DNA from 2 places in the Microbacterium sp. Y-01 genome. Region 1 is predicted to be linked to the other one. Evidence: riboswitches for the same ligand, from Rfam matches in the RefSeq annotation. Region 1 holds a riboswitch; the other holds the start of a gene.
What was found. A riboswitch is a leader RNA that binds a small molecule or an ion and turns the genes downstream of it on or off. The one in region 1 is predicted to bind thiamine pyrophosphate.
Positions count from the first base shown of each region.

Region 2: another riboswitch for thiamine pyrophosphate. It lies ahead of CSX12_RS16820 (ECF transporter S component); the one in region 1 lies ahead of thiM (hydroxyethylthiazole kinase).

Region 1 is NZ_CP024170.1:2,519,698-2,524,393, reverse strand. It holds gene CSX12_RS11960 (phenylalanine--tRNA ligase subunit beta) at 1-1,981, shown strand, start outside; gene CSX12_RS11955 (NAD-dependent epimerase/dehydratase family protein) at 2,059-3,030, shown strand; TPP riboswitch at 3,038-3,131, shown strand; gene thiM (hydroxyethylthiazole kinase) at 3,122-3,970, shown strand; gene CSX12_RS11945 (bifunctional hydroxymethylpyrimidine kinase/phosphomethylpyrimidine kinase) at 3,967-4,696, shown strand, end outside.
Region 2 is NZ_CP024170.1:3,494,456-3,499,151, reverse strand. It holds gene CSX12_RS16825 (D-alanyl-D-alanine carboxypeptidase) at 1-1,055, opposite strand, end outside; TPP riboswitch at 1,137-1,248, shown strand; gene CSX12_RS16820 (ECF transporter S component) at 1,239-1,895, shown strand; gene CSX12_RS16815 (ABC transporter ATP-binding protein) at 1,898-3,349, shown strand; gene CSX12_RS16810 (energy-coupling factor transporter transmembrane component T) at 3,346-4,125, shown strand; gene CSX12_RS16805 (glutamate decarboxylase) at 4,214-4,696, shown strand, end outside.

The sequences.
Region 1 (4,696 bases):
CGCCGAGCTGCAGCCCGGCTCCGGGCACACGGCCGCCGTCGACGACCAGGCGCCCGTCCGCGGCAACGTCGGTGCGAGCGAGTTCGTCACCCGGGTCGTGCGCGATGTCGATCCGTCGCGGCCCACACCGCCCTGGATGATCGCGCGGCTGAGTCTCGCGGGCATGCGCTCGCTGGGTGTGCTCATCGACATCACGAACTACGTGATGCTCGAACTCGGCCAGCCGCTGCACGGCTACGACCTCGACAAGCTCACGGGCGGCATCACCGTCCGCCGTGCGACGCCGGGGGAGAAGATGACCACGCTCGACGGCGTGGAGCGTGACCTGCACGTCGAAGACCTGCTCATCACCGATGAATCGGGTCCGATCGGTCTCGCCGGCGTCATGGGCGGCGGCACCACTGAGATGGGCGACACGACGAAGAACGTCCTCATCGAGGCGGCGATCTTCGACCCGACGACCATCGCCCGCACCGCGCGTCGGCACAAGCTGCCCAGCGAGGCGTCCAAGCGCTTCGAGCGCGGCGTGGATCCGCTGATCCCGTTCGTCGCCGCTCGCCGCGCGGCCGACCTCATGGTCGAGCTCGCCGGCGGCACGCTCACGGAGGAGGGCGGGGCTCTCTTCGCCGAGATCTTCGTCGCGGAGATCGAGCTCCCGCGCGGTTTCGTGCAGGGGCTCATCGGCGTCGACTACACCGACGACGAGATCACCGGGGCGTTGACGACCATCGGCGCGGAGGTCAGCCCTTCGACAGGCTCAGGGACCCAGGGGGAGAGCTCAGGGACCCAGGGGGAGAGCTCAGGGAGCCAGGGGGAGAGCTCAGGGACCCAGGGGGAGAGCGGGTGGACGGTCATCCCGCCCACCTGGCGCCCTGACCTTACCGACAAGTGGACGCTCGCCGAGGAGGTCGCCCGCATCCACGGGCTCGACCGCATCCCGTCGGTGCTGCCGACCCCGCCCTCCGGGCGCGGTCTCACCGCGCACCAGCAGGGGCGCCGCCGAGTGGCGAACGCTCTCGCGGCCGCAGGCTTCGTCGAGACCCCCGCCTTCCCATTCACGGCCGAGGCGCAGAACGACCTGCACGGCTCGGCGTCCGGCGAGCACCTGCCGAGCATCCGCCTGGCCAACCCGCTCGACGGACAGATGCCGTTCCTGCGGCGCTCGCTCATCCCCGGGCTGCTGCAGACCGCGCACCGCAACATCTCGCGCGGCCTCACCGACCTCGCGATCTTCGAGACCGGTGTCGTGTTCCTCCCTGAGCCCGGTGTCGAGTACGGCACCGACGAGGTCCCGCCGCTGGGCGCGCGCCCGTCGGATGAGACGCTCGCCGAGCTCGACGCGTCCATCCCGCCGCAGCACCGCCACGTCGCGGGGCTGCTGACCGGGAACATCACCCCGCGCCAGCCGGGTCGTCCCGCGGAGCCGGCGGGGCTCGTCGAGGCGTTGGACGCGGTGCGCGTGATCGCCGCGGCGGCTGGTGTGGACATCGATGTGGTCCAGACGGAGCGCGCTGCACTGCATCCCGGGCGCACAGGTTCGCTCCTGGTGGCGGGCGAGGCGGTCGGCTACGTCGGCGAGCTGCACCCCGCCGTGACGGAGGACGCGGACCTGCCAGGACGGGCGATCGTGTTCGAACTCGACCTCGACCGGATCCTGACGCTCGCGGGCGGACGGGTCGTCGCGGCCTCGCTGTCGACGTTCCCCGCAGCGACGCAGGATGTCTCGCTCACGCTGTCGGCCGATGTCCCCGCGGCGGATGTCCGTGCGGCGCTGGCAGAGGGCGCCGGGGCGCTGCTCGAATCGGTGCGTCTGGTCGACGACTATCGCGGCGAGGGGGTGGCGGAGGGTTCAAAGAGCCTGACGTTCGCCCTGCGTTTCCGCGCTGACGACCGTACGCTCACCGCGGCGGAAGCCTCCGAGGCCAAGCTCGCGGGTGTCGCGGTGGCCGCCGAGCGCTTCGGCGCGGCCATCCGGGAGTGACCGATCATCGCCTGACGAGCTCTCCGCTCTGAGCGGATGCTCTTCCCCGCGGCCGTCCTTCCTGATGGCATGGGCACATGACGGATGTGCTGATCCTCGGAGGGACCGGATGGCTGTCGGGGCGCATCGCGGCGCACACGCTGGGTGCGGGGGCGACCGTGACGTGCCTGGCCCGCGGCGGTCGCCCGGCGCCGCCCGGGGCGAGCCTCGTCCTCGCCGACCGCGACGAGGACGACGCCTACGACGTCGTCTCCGGGACGGACTGGGATCACGTCATCGACATCTCCTCCCGCGCGGATCACGTCTCCGCGGCGGTCCGTGCGCTCGGTGATCGCGCCGCCCGATGGACGTTCGTGTCCTCGATGTCCGTGTATCGCGATGACGAGACCGTCGGAACGGACGAATCGGCCCCGCGGCACCCTGCGGCGCAGGAGGGCGAGGAGTACGACTACGGTCCGCAGAAGGTCGCGGCGGAGGACGCGGTGCAGGATGCTCTCGGCGACAGGGCGCTCCTCCTGCGTCCCGGCCTCATCGTGGGAGACGGCGACCCGAGCGATCGCTTCGGGTATTGGGCAGCGGCGTTCCTCCGTGCCCTCGACGAGCCGGTGCTCGTCCCTCCGCTCCACGGCCGGAAGGCGCAGATCATCGACGTGGACGACGTCGCCGCGTTCGTCGTGGCCGCGACCGTCACCGGCGCCGTGAACGCGATCGGGGACGTGCGCGATCTGGAGGATGTGCTCCGGACCGTGCGCGCGGCGACGGGACACATCGGACAGGTGATCGTCGGCGATGAGGAGCGTCTCGTCGCGGAGGGGGTCGAGTACTGGGCCGGACCGCGCTCCCTGCCGCTGTGGCTGCCGCCGGAGATGGCCGGGTTCATGACCCGCTCGAACGCACGGTACAGGGAGAGCGGCGGCACTCTCTCGCCCCTCTCCGACACGGTGGAGCGCGTCGTGGCCGATGAACGCGAGCGCGGTGTCGACAGGGAGCGCCGGGCCGGACTCACGCGGGACGAGGAGCGCGAACTGCTCGACGTCTTCGCTCGCTAGACTGCGAGGCAGTGACACGGGGTGCCGCATCCGCGGCTGAGATCACACCCGTCGAACCTGATCTAGTTCGTACTAGCGAAGGGATGTCGCGATGAGCGATCTTCTGCGTCCTGATTCCGCCCTCGACCTCGCAGGCAGTGCTGCGGACCTCCTGGAGGTGCTCCGCGAGACGCCTCCGTTGACCCACTGCATCACCAACGCCGTCGTCACGGGCTTCACCGCCAACGTGCTGCTGGCCCTCGGCGCCGCACCGGCGATGGTCGACATCGTCGACGAGGCCGGTCTGTTCGCCCGCGTCGCCTCCGGTGTGCTGATCAACCTGGGAACCCCCACCCCGGAGCAGCGTGCCGCCGGTGCTGAGGCGGTCGCGGGTGCCGCGGCGTCCGGCACCCCGTGGGTGCTCGACCCCGTCGCGATCGGTGTGCTGCCGGTGCGCACCGCTCTGGCGCACGAGCTCCTCGCGCACAGGCCGACCGCGATCCGCGGCAACGCCTCCGAGATCCTCGCCCTCGCCGGCCTCAGCGCCGGCGGACGGGGTGTGGATGCCACCGACAGCACGGATGCCGCCTTCGAGGCAGCGGTCCTCCTCGCCCGGCGCACGAGCGGCGTCGTCGCGGTCTCCGGCCCGATCGACCTCGTCACGGACGGAGACCGCGTGCTGCGCCTGGCGAACGGCCACGAGCTCCTGACGCGCGTCACGGGCGGAGGATGCGCCCTCGGAGCCGTGATGGCCGCGTTCCTCGGCACGGCGACGGCGACCGATCATGATGAGCTCACCGCCGTGGCCGCCGCGATTCTCGTCTACACGATCGCCGCCGAGCGTGCCGCCGCGGAAGCCGGTGGGCCCGGGAGCTTCGCCGTCGCCCTGCTGGATGCGCTCGCCGCCGTCGGCGCCGACGACGTCAGGGCGGCCGCGCGCATCGAGGCAGGCGTCCTGTGATCGCCGACCTCTCGCTCTACCTCGTCACCGACCCCGAGCTGTGCGGCGACCGCGGAGTCGTCGAGACGGTTCGCCGGGCCGTCGACGGCGGCGTGCGTCTCGTTCAGCTCCGGGACAAGAACGCGACGGATGCGGAGACCGTGCAGCAGCTGCTCGCCCTGTCGGAGGTCATCGACGGACGCGCGCTCCTGGTGGTGAACGACCGGCTCGATGCCGCGGTCGCCGCCCGCGCGCACGGTGCGAGGGTCGACGGGGTGCACCTCGGGCAGGGCGATGCATCGGTGCTGCGGGCGCGTCGGGTCCTGGGACCGGACGCGCTGATCGGCCTCACCGCGAACACTCCGGCGCACCTCGACGCGGTGCACGCCCTCCCGGTCGGGACCGTCGACTACCTCGGCGTCGGCGTCATCCGCCCTACCCCCACCAAGGCGGATCACCCGGCCCCGCTCGGGGTCGAGGGTTTCCGCGACCTCGCCGCCAGAACCCCGCTGCCATGCGTGGCGATCGGGGGCGTCGGCATCGACGACACCGAGGATCTGCGCGACGCCGGCGCCGCGGGTCTCGCCGTCGTCTCGGCGTTGTGCGCCGTCGCCGACCCGGCAGCGACCGCCGCCGCGTTCCGGCGCCGGTGGTCGGCCGGTTCCGTGCCCCGGATCCTCAGCATCGCGGGCAGCGACCCCTCGGGCGGCGCCGGCATCCAGGCGGACCTCAAGTCGATCGCGGCGA
Region 2 (4,696 bases), 970 kb from region 1:
AGCAGGTTCCAGCCGACCAGGGTGCCGGTCTTGATGCCGGTGACCCCGGGGTCGGTGAGCATGCCGTTCGTGTTCACGACGGTCCCCGCGCCGGGGAGGTCCACCGAGACGGTTCCCACGATCTCCGCGAACACGGGGTTCCGCATCGCGAGCTCGCCCAGAGCGATCAGCGCGTCGGGGGTGGCGACGTTGCGTTCGTCGAAGCCCGACGGCGTCACCACCGTGATCCCGGTGAGCCCGCGATCGCGCAGCCAGGTCTCGGCCGCTTGGGCGAACTGGAAGTCGGAACCCCAGATCTCGGCCGCCAAGCGGTCGATGTAGTTGTTCGCCGAGCCCAGGAGCGTGCCCTGCAGCAGCTGGTACTCGGTCAGGACGCCGCCCACCGGCACGTCCAGCGCGGACTGGTCGCTGCGGCGGTAGTCCCAGTACTCGATGCTGTCCCCGTAGTCGAACGAGAACTCGGGGCCCTGCTCACCGGGCGCGAGGGGCATCCGGTCGAGCACCATCAGGCTGCTGACGACCTTGGTGATGCTGGCGATCGGGACGGCGTCGGCGAGGGATGCCGCGGTGCTGAGCCCGGCGATCCCGACGGCGCCTGCACCCTCGGTCGGCCACGTGAGCGCAGCCGCCGGGGCGGCGACCGGCTCGACGGCGACGGTCTGCACCGTCGGCGGCACCTCGTGCAGCGGCCAGAGCAGTGTCGTGCCGGTGTAGGCGGCGACGAGGCCGACGAGAGTGAAGAGCGGCACCAGGACCCCGGGCCCGGCCACGGCGGGACGCGTCCGCGCGTCACGCAGCAGTCCGCCCGCCGGCTCATCCGTCATCGGATCGTCCAGCGACGCGATCGGAGAATCCGCGGCGACGGCCGCGGGGTCGACCCACGTCAGAGCGGTCGCGGGGGTCTTCTCATCCGCCCACTGCGCCTCTGCCTGGTCTGCGGGCGCGTCCTGCTCGTCGGGGGCGTCCTCGTCCACCCGCTGCCGCTTCGGCACGTACGGCGGCTTGGTGAGGGGCGGGGCGGGCGCATCCGCGGCGGGGGGATGTGAAGCGGTCACCCGTTCACGGTACCCAATCCCGGGCGCGTTCCGCCGCGCGATGCGGGGAGACGCGCCGGTGGCGAGGCGCGGTAGGATCGTCAGCACAACCACGGGAGTCCGGCGAGCCGGGCTGAGAGGGAGCGAATCGCGCTTCGACCGTCGAACCTGATCTGGGTCATGCCAGCGCAGGGAGGAGTTCAGATGAGTACGTCCACGCACCGCTCGACCACGCAGGCATCCGCCGCCGCGAACGGGCTTCACCGCACACCGGTCTGGCGCTGGCGCGTCGTCGACATCGTCGTCGCCGCCGTCCTCGGTGTCGCGATCGGCCTCGTGTTCTGGGGCTGGAACACGATCGGCTACGCCTGGTTCGGCGCGGCCGATGCCCTGACGCCGGGGCTCGGCGGGATCGCCGTCGGCATCTGGCTGCTCGGCGGCGTCGTCGGCGGTCTCGTGATCCGCAAGCCCGGTGCGGCGCTGGTCGTCGAGCTCGTCGCCGCGATCGTGTCGATGCTGATCGGCAACGTGTGGGGCGTCTCGACCGTGCTGTCCGGCCTCGTGCAGGGCCTGGGCGCCGAGATCGTCTTCGCCCTGTTCTTCTACCGTCGCTTCGGGATCACGGTCGCCGCGCTCGCCGGGGTCGGCGCCGCTTTCGCCGCCTGGGTGTTCGAGCTGTTCTACGGCAGCTCGCCCAACATCCTGAAGTCGGTCGAGTTCAACACGATCTACCTGGTCAGCGTCGTCGTCTCTGGGGCCATCCTGGCGGGCGTCGTCGGCTGGCTGCTGGTGCGCGCCCTCGCCGTCACCGGTGCACTCAACCGCTTCGCCGTGGGGCGAGAGCACGTGCGCGAGGTCTGAGCGTGACCTTCGCCGCCCCGGCCCGCGTGCAGGCTGCGGGCTGGGGCTGGCGGTACGCCGGCCGGAAGCGCCCGGCCGTCGCCGACGTCTCGTTCACGATCGAACCGGGCGAGCGGGTGCTGCTGCTCGGAGCGTCGGGAGCGGGCAAGTCGACCCTGCTCGCGGGCCTCGCCGGCGTGCTGGGCGGCGACGACGAGGGTGAGCGGAAGGGCACGCTCCGGATCGACGGTGCGGCTCCGGAGTCGCGCCACGGTCAGGTGGGACTGGTGCTGCAGGACCCGGATGCCGGGATCGTGCTGTCGAAGGTGGGCGATGACGTGGCCTTCGGCTGCGAGAACCTCGGGGTGCCGGCAACCGAGATCCCCGGCCGTGTCGCCGAAGCGCTCGACGCCGTCGGCCTCGATGTTCCGCTGCAGCGCCCGACGAAGGCTCTCTCCGGCGGGCAGAAGCAGCGCCTCGTGCTCGCCGGCGTGCTCGCGATGCGACCGGGACTGCTGCTGCTCGACGAACCCACCGCGAACCTCGACCCGGACGGTGTGCGCGAGGTGCGGGCGAGTGTCGAACGCGCGGTGGTCTCGACTGGCGCGACCCTGATCGTCGTCGAGCACCGCACGCCCGTCTGGGCCGACTTGATGACGCGCGTGATCGTGCTCGCGGCGGACGGCGGCCTGCTCGCCGACGGTCCGCCCGACCGGGTCTTCGCCGCGCACGCCGACGCGCTGGCCGCGGCCGGGGTGTGGGTGCCCGATCGCGGCATCGATCTTCCGGTGCTCGAGCCGGTCGCCGCCCTCGACGCGCTCACCGCATCCGGACTCTCGATCGCGAGGGAGGCGGACGTCGTGGTGCAGGCGGGGCTCGACCTGCGCGTGCCGCGGGCGAACGCGACCGTCATCACGGGGCCCAACGGGGCGGGCAAGTCGACGCTCGCGCTCACCCTCGCCGGGCTGATTCCGGAGCACGCGGGCGAGGTGCGATCGGCCCCCGAACTCGCCGGCCGCAAGGGCACGCGTCCCATCCGCTGGACCTCGCGGGAACTGCTCACCCGCATCGGCATGGTGTTCCAGGAGCCCGAGCACCAGTTCCTCACCCAGACCCTCCGCGACGAACTGGCCGTCGGCCCCCGCGCCCTCGGCTGGGACAGGGCGAAGACGGATGCCGTCGTCGATGAGCTGCTGGAACGGCTCGGATTGTCGCTGCTCGCGCTCGCCAACCCCTTCACGCTCTCCGGTGGGCAGAAGCGGCGGCTGTCGGTCGCGACCGTCCTGGCTGGGGCACCCGAGGTGATCGTGCTCGATGAACCGACGTTCGGGCAGGATCGTCGCGGCTGGATCTCGCTCGTCGCCCTGCTGCAGGAGGAGATCGCGCGGGGGCGCTCGATCATCGCCGTCACACACGACGACGCCGTGATCCGGCACCTGGGCGGCCACCGCATCACGCTGGGGGCGGCCTCGTGACCGCCACCGAGACCGCGCGGCCGGTGTGGCTGGACGGGGTGAATCCGGTCACGAAGCTCGTGCTGGCGGTGCTGCTGTCCGTGCCGCTGTTCGCCTCCATCGACGTCACCAGCGCGCTGGCCGCGATCGTGCTGCAGCTGCTGTGCCTGCCCTTGACGGGGCTGCGCCTGGCCACGGTGCTGCGTCGGCTCCTGCCGATCGCGATCTTCGCGCCGATCGCTGGCATCAGCATGCTGCTGTACGCGGAACCGGCGGGGCGGGTCTACTGGAGCTTCGGCTTCGCGACGATCAGCGAGGACTCCATCGCCCTGGCCATCGCCGTGAGCCTGCGCGTGATCGCGTTGGGGCTGCCGACGATCCTGCTGTTCGGCGGCACCGACCCCACGGAACTCGCCGATGCGCTCTCCCAGGTGGCGCGGCTGCCCTCTCGTTTCGTGCTGGGCATCCTCGCCGGAACCAGGATGCTCGGGCTGTTCCTCGACGACTGGCGCACCATGAGCCTGGCTCGTCGAGCCCGCGGCGTCGGCGACCGCGGGGTGCTGCGGCGGTTCTTCTCGATGGCGTTCGTGCTGCTGGTCTTCGCGGTGCGGCGGGGCTCGAAGCTCGCGCTCGCCATGGAGGCGCGCGGCTTCGGCTCCGGCATCCCGCGCACCTGGTCACGACCATCGCGGATGCATCCACGCGACGCGGTGGCGCTGTTCGGAGGCGTCCTGATCATGGTTCTCGCGCTGACCGCCGCGGTGCTCGTCGGCACCTTCCGTTTCGTCTGGAGCTGATCTCGGGCCGAGTGGCCCTGTTGCGAGTCCCGGGCGAGGGCTACCTTGGGCCGGAGAAGCCAGGCCGACCCTCAGAAAGGTTCCGAGCATGAGCACTCCCTCTTCCGACTATCAGCCGCTGTTCACGAGGCCGGGGGAGGCGACGGTCGCCCCGCGGCACCTCATCCCGGAGCAGGAATCGCTGCCGGCGACGGCGAAGCAGATCGTCGAGGACGAGACCATCCTCGACGGCAACGCGCGTCTGAACCTCGCGACATTCGTCAGCACCTGGATGGACGACGAAGCCAAACAGGTCTACGAATCATCGTTCGACAAGAACATGATCGACAAGGACGAGTATCCGCAGACGGCGGCGATCGAGGACAACTGCTGGCACATGCTCGCGAACCTGTGGAACGCTCCCGACGCCTCGCGCAGCATAGGCACCTCGACCATCGGCTCCTCCGAGGCCTGCATGCTCGGCGGGCTGGCGTTCAAGCGCCGGTGGCAGCTCGCCCGCCGCGCCGCCGGCAAGGACACCTCTTCTCCGAACCTCGTGATGAGCTCGGCGGTGCAGGTGTGCTGGGAGAAG